2 linked regions of the Flavisolibacter tropicus genome follow. The protein of the gene in region 2 binds, or shares a complex with, the protein of the main gene of each other region. Links are inferred from orthologs where the notes say so. Each region holds a gene or a part of one and is shown on either strand. Other genes may lie near its edges. The genes, in order: pheS and pheT.

Region 1 (3,249 bases), 850 kb from region 2 along the record:
AAATCAACCAACGTAGTAATAACAGCATCATCGGTTTGTTCTCCTTTTACCACTTCTACCAACTTCATTAAAAACGCCGGGTTAAAGAAGTGAAGACCAGCAATTCGCTCTGGGCCTTTAACACCTTTGGCAATGGCTGTAATAGAAAGCGATGATGTATTGGAAGCAATGATGGTGTGCGGAGCATTGATGGCAGCCAGTTGGTTAAACAGGTTCACCTTCACCTCCACTTTTTCTACGATGGCTTCAATGACAATATCAGCAATGCAATCTTGAAGCTGACTGGTAAATGTGATGCGACCTAATGTAGCTTCTTTATCTGCGGCTGAAAGCTTGCCTTTTTCTACAGCGGTTTGCAGGTTGGCTGCGATACTGCTCTTTGCTTTTTCCAGTACCGTTTCATTCAGCTCGTAAAGAATGGTGGTAAAACCAGCCGTAGCTGCTACTTGTGCAATGCCGCTACCCATAGTGCCGGCGCCACAAACAGCAATGGTTTGAATTGTCATAAGCGCAAAGGTAACCGCAGATGGTCATGATTAATGACGGATTATCAGGATTATTGCCAGATCGGTTTTAAGCAGGGAAGAGAAAAGGAAGTAGTTTGGGTTGGTATTACAATCTTTCCATCTCGTCACAAGGAAATTTGTCAACAGATGTTGATTTGCATAACAGGAAAGACAATGTATAAGCTGGACTCATTTTTGCAACAGCTAGCAACAACAAGTTTGATATGAAACAGAAATTCCCCCTTCCGCTTGTAGTCGGTGTTCTGTCTGCATTGGGTGCCGGCTTAGCGTTATTGTTTGTAACCCGGAAAAAAAGTAAGCACATAGCAGAACGCCCGCCACGGAAGGCGCCTCAACTACATATTGAAAACCCTGGCACACAGGATGAATTTCCTAAGCCACCTATGGAGTCAGAAATTGGCTAGACATGTTGCTGAGAAAAGTGCATCTACTGTAAAAGTTTATTGCAAAGCGTAGTATTACCCCAAATAAAAAAGACACTCCGCAGAGTGTCTTTTAATGTATTGATGAAAGGCTTTAGACCGCCCCTTGGAATTGTCGTAAGAAACGAATATCGTTTTCACTAAATAAGCGCAGGTCGTTAATGCCATAGAGCAGCATAGTGATCCGTTCGATACCCATACCAAACGCATAGCCCGTATATTTCTCGCTATCAATTCCACAATTCTCCAACACCTTAGGGTGTACCATGCCACAACCCAGTATCTCTACCCAGCCGGTGTGCTTACATACACGGCAACCTTTACCTCCGCAGATAAAACAGCTTACATCCATTTCTGCACTAGGCTCAGTGAATGGGAAGTAAGAAGGACGGAAGCGCACTTTTACATCTTTGCCAAACAATTCCTGTACAAAGAAGTAAAGGGTTTGTTTCAGATCGGCAAAGGATACATGCTCGTCAATATAAAGACCTTCTACCTGGTGAAAGAAACAGTGCGCGCGTGCTGAGATCGTTTCATTGCGGTACACACGGCCCGGACAAATAACACGGATCGGTAATTGACCTTTTTCCATTTCCCGGATCTGTACGTTTGATGTATGCGTACGAAGTAGCCAATCTGGATTCTGGTGAATATAGAAGGTGTCCTGCATATCGCGGGCAGGATGGTTCTCCGGCAGGTTCAGTGCGGTGAAGTTGTGCCAGTCGTCTTCTATTTCCGGACCGTCGGCCACAGCAAAACCAAGACGGTTAAAAATGTCAATGATCCGCTTACGCACCGTGTTGATGGGGTGGCGGGTACCAAACTGCGTGGGGTTGCCCGGCAGTGATAGATCTATTTGGCTAACTGTAGCAGCTTCGCTACTTACAGTTGTTTCTTTTGCAGTATTGTATTTTTCTTCAGCAAACTGTTTAAAGTCGTTTAATACCTGGCCAAACTCCTTACGTTTATCGCCCGGCACGTTTTTCATTTCTCCAAACAAGCCCTTTACCAAACCCTTTGTTCCCAAATACTTGATACGGTATTCTTCCAGTTGTTGGGCATTGGTAATCGGATAGGTGGCAATCTCCTGACGATACGCCTCCAGTTGACTTAACAATTCTTCCATGCTGCAAAGGTAACCGCCGCGGACGAAATAGCCGTTTTCATATTTATACCTATTTACGTTAGCCCTGTGTATAGTCGATGACGGCTGGCAGCTGGGAGTTGTCAGTCTGTAACAGGTTGCAGTTCAATACTGTTCGGAAGGCTTTGAGCTTGGCTTGGGCGTGGAGACTCCGCTTGTGATAAGAAGTGATTAGTTTTCTATTGCAAGTGGTCTTGCACGATTTATCTTTTCCCCTTTTTTTCTTGATAAAAAAAGGGGAGCAAAAAATCAATCCCGCATGTGCGGGACCGCCAATGCGCCTCCGGCTGCCGGGCCACCCACGCACAGCCACACTCCAACATTTTGATCAGTGTCTAGGATGGGTGGGTCATTTTCCGCGTACCCTTCCCAACGGTGGGTATAGGGAACAAGAAAGGTAGATAGCGCTGCTAGGCGGAAATACTGCAGGCGCTGTATATTCTGCCCGCCTCTGATTGTACAGTGAGTGTTTAAGTACGGGGCACAATATAAGGCGCTGGACCACCCAAAGAAAATGGCTGATTTCTGAATTTGGGATTTTGCGTATGGGGTTTGAAGGGGTGCATTTAAGGTGGGTTTTGTTTTATGGGACGAGGGAGGGGAACCCTTATAAGGGCTGTGAGTAGCAATTAAAATATTTGAACACTTGAAGGCGTTGTCAACTCAATAAGCCCACCTTTATTGAAAACAGTGTTATGCTACTTTCTGGATTTAAAATTTGTTTAGCAATACGAATGGATAAGGAGGTGCGGCTAGTTAGTTATGCAAAACCCAAATAAAAAGCCCGCATCTAGATAGATGCGGGCTGTAACTATAATCATAGAACTTTTTAGTGCATAGCTTCAGAAAGGTCTACTTTCTTGCCTTTGTTTCCTTTAACCATTAGTACAAAGGGAATACAAAGCAGGAACAATACACCCAGGTATAGGAAGGCTTCCATGTAGGAAAGTACGGCGGCTTGCTTCATCACGGAATAATCCAGCATTTGATAACCTGCCTTCAAGGCATCGTTAGCAGCCTTGCCCTTGGCCATAAACATGTGCTGCAAGCCTGCTATGCGGTTTTGTACATCAGGGTCATTGACATCGAGCTTTGATACCAGGTCACTGCGATGCACCATGTTGCGATGCGCAAGGAAGGTGGTTACACCGGCCAC
Region 2 (3,357 bases):
TTGGGCGCAGGGGTGGCCGTATAGGCTTTTGCACCGGCAGCAGTATTCTTATACGTGGTAAATAAGGCCTCTACGGGTGCTTGTGCATTTGTGTAGACAGTTGCTAAAAACACCAATTGGCATCCAATGATATAACTACAGAAGTGAGGAGTTTTCATAGGCATAGGCATTAGCTACTTAAAAGTAGAGACGGCCCAAAGCTTTCACAAGGCCTTCAAAATAATTGTGGTTTTTATGCGTACTACTACGCTGTATTTTAAAGTATTACTTCCCAAAAAAGGCTGCGTTTAGCGTATATACCCTGGCAGGGCATAGAAGACATTAGAGCCACTTCTAGGTTTTACCTCTACCGCCCATTGGTGAATGAATTATCTTTGTCGCCTTTAGAAAAAAATTATTGCATGACGATTTCATATAACTGGCTGAGTTCGTATTTACCCGTACAACTGACGCCCGAACGCCTTTCGACTATTTTAACGGCTGTGGGACTGGAAGTAGAATCCATGGAAACCTTTGAAGAAATAAAAGGCGGATTGAAAGGATTGGTTATTGGAGAAGTATTGGAAGCGGAGCAACACCCAAATGCAGACAAACTGCGATTAACCAAGGTAAATACAGGTGGCAGCGAGCCCTTACAGATTGTTTGTGGCGCACCAAACGTAGCAGCCGGCCAGAAAGTAGTAGTAGCCACAGTAGGCACTACCATATATCCCGCCGGCGGAGACCCGTTGACCATGAAAGTGGCCAAAATACGTGGTGTAGAAAGCTATGGAATGATCTGTGCTGAGGATGAAATCGGCCTAGGAACCTCACACGCTGGTATTATGGTATTACCCCAGGATGCAGTGGTAGGCACACCAGCGGCCGAATACTTTAAGCCTTATAGCGATATCGTTTATGAAATTGGTCTTACCCCCAACCGCATGGATGCCATGAGCCACTGGGGTGTAGCCCGCGATGTGTGCGCTTATTTAACACACCACGATAAGATTGATGCCAAGCCGGTGTTACCCATAAAGGATTTGGCCATTGATAACACATCACTGAAGATCGATGTAACGGTTGAAAATACAGCTGCCAGCCCTCGTTATTCAGGCGTATGTATTGCCAATGTAAAAGTGCAGGATTCGCCTAAATGGCTACAAGAGCGTTTGAAAGCCATTGGCCTGCGCCCTATCAATAACATTGTAGACATTACCAACTTTATACAGCATGAAACCGGCCAGCCGCTACATGCCTTTGATTATAATGCCATTAAAGGAGGAAAGGTGATTGTAAAGAACCTGCCTGATGGCACGTCTTTCCGTACACTGGATGAAAAAGAGCGCAAGCTAAGTAGCGAAGACCTCATGATCTGTAATGAGACCGATGGTATGTGTATAGCAGGTGTGTTTGGTGGTTTGGAAAGCGGTGTAACCGAGCAGACCACAAACCTGTTTTTAGAAAGTGCTTTCTTTGATCCTACTACTATTCGTAAAACATCCTTCCGCCATGGCTTGCGTACTGATGCAGCTACTCGTTTTGAGAAAGGAATTGATATCTCTAATACGGTTACTGTATTGAAGCATGCGGCGCAATTGATCAAAGAAATAGCCGGTGGTGAAATTGCTTCAGAAGTAATTGATATCTATCCTAACCAAGAGCCCAAGCGCACGGTAACACTTACGTATGCTTACCTGAAAAAGCTAAGCGGTAAACAGTATGCACCAGAAGCAGTAAAAGCGATTTTACAAAGCTTAGGTTTTGGCATACAGCAAGACGATGCCAACGCCTTGGAAGTGGAAGTGCCTTATCATAAAAGAGATGTTAGCATACCAGCTGATATTGTAGAAGAGATCTTGCGCATTGATGGTCTGGACAATATTGAAATTCCTACTGCCATCACTATTACACCAGCTGTAGAAACAGACTATAAAGAAGAAGGCTTAAAAGAAAAAATTGCCAACAGCCTGGTAGGCTTTGGCTTTAATGAAATACTCACCAACTCCATTACCAACTCGGCTTATTTTGGCGAGAAGCAACTGCAAACGACGGTTAAGTTGTTAAACAACCTAAGCACAGAACTGGATGTAATGCGCCCTGCCATGTTGCCAACAGCATTGGAAGTTATTGCCTTCAATAGCAACCGGAAGAATACGAACTTACGCTTCTTTGAATATGGAAAAACGTATTCAACTGAAAGTGTAGGCAAATACAATGAAAAAAATCACTTATGCCTGTACGTGAGTGGCAATGTGGTGGATCAAAGTTGGAGTGGTAAAAGTGTACCGGCTGACTTCTATTACCTGAAAGGTGTAGTAGAAGCCATCCTGCGTACTATGGGTGCCCAGCCAGTATACGACTTGGAAGCAACGAGCCCATTCATGGAGCAGTATATAACAGCCAGTATTAATGGAGAGAAAGTAGTCAAATTGGGGAAAGTAGCTACTGCTGTAGCCGCCAAGTTTGACATTAAACAACCGGTATTCTTTGCCAACTTTAATTGGGATGTATTGCTTAAAGCGGGTTTACGACAGCAAGTACAGTTTAGAGAAATACCTAAGTTCCCGGCTGTAGAACGTGATCTGGCTATGGTTGTTCCAAAGACACTGACGTATAATACGGTGCAAACGGCCATTGCCAAACTGCGCCTGAATAAACTGCAGGAAGTAAAACTCTTTGACGTATTTGAAAGTGAAAAGCTAGGCGCCGATAAAAAATCGCTGGCAGTAAACTTTACCTTCCTGGATGAAGAGAAAACACTGACCGATAAGGAGATCGATGGCTGGATGCAAAAGATCATGACATCGATGGAAAAAGAGTTAGGAGCAGAAATCAGAAAATAATGTCGGTAGATCAACAATTTAACGCCGTACAGGAAAAGCTTCAGTTGTTACTGAAGCAGCACAACCGCTTGAAGCGGGAGAATGAGCAATTGCGGCAATTGTTGCAGGAACAAAAAGAACAGCAAGGATTATCCCTTCAATTGATTGAACAACTGGAACAGCAAGTAGCCATATTGAAATACGCTACAACTGAAATGAATGAAATCGATAGAAAAGAGTTTGAAAGAAAGATCAACCAGTTTTTGAAAGAGATTGATAAGTGCATAGCGTTTTTAAGCCAGTAGCGAGAGAGCTGCACGCTACAAGCTATACGCTACACGTAAAAGAAATGCATCTATCCTGCGTGAAGCGTGCTGCGTGTAGCCTTACTTAAATTCTAAACTAATAACCGCGTGAGTAACGACCTGATACTATTAAACCTCCTGATTGCCGACCGGACCTACCGGATTAAAGTAGCGCCTAAGGATGAGGAGGTAGTACGTAAAACAGCAAAGACCATTAACGATCGATTGCTGGAATATAAGACCCAGTT

The links.
Region 1: the proteins of pheT (region 2) and pheS are in contact, whole or in part, in a crystal structure (PDB 6P24), measured with the Escherichia coli proteins. The link is inferred for Flavisolibacter tropicus from one-to-one orthologs.

The regions. Positions count from the first base shown.
Region 1 is NZ_CP011390.1:4,070,922-4,074,170, forward strand. Bases 60-2,976 are described here. They hold pheS (phenylalanine--tRNA ligase subunit alpha), read right to left. Parts: upstream 2,076-2,976; coding sequence 1,044-2,075; downstream 60-1,043. Other genes in these bases: SY85_RS17380 (3-hydroxyacyl-CoA dehydrogenase NAD-binding domain-containing protein), read right to left, coding at 60-506; SY85_RS17390 (hypothetical protein), read left to right, coding at 731-931; SY85_RS17400 (DHA2 family efflux MFS transporter permease subunit), read right to left, coding at 2,923-2,976. Outside these bases: more of SY85_RS17380, read right to left, coding at 1-59; more of SY85_RS17400, read right to left, coding at 2,977-3,249.
Region 2 is NZ_CP011390.1:4,920,260-4,923,616, reverse strand. The notes cover bases 89-3,113. They hold pheT (phenylalanine--tRNA ligase subunit beta), read left to right. Parts: upstream 89-401; coding sequence 402-2,825; downstream 2,826-3,113. Other genes in these bases: SY85_RS21110 (hypothetical protein), read left to right, coding at 2,825-3,109; SY85_RS21120 (hypothetical protein), read right to left, coding at 89-158. Also shown: more of SY85_RS21120, read right to left, coding at 1-88; SY85_RS21105 (cell division protein ZapA), read left to right, coding at 3,218-3,357.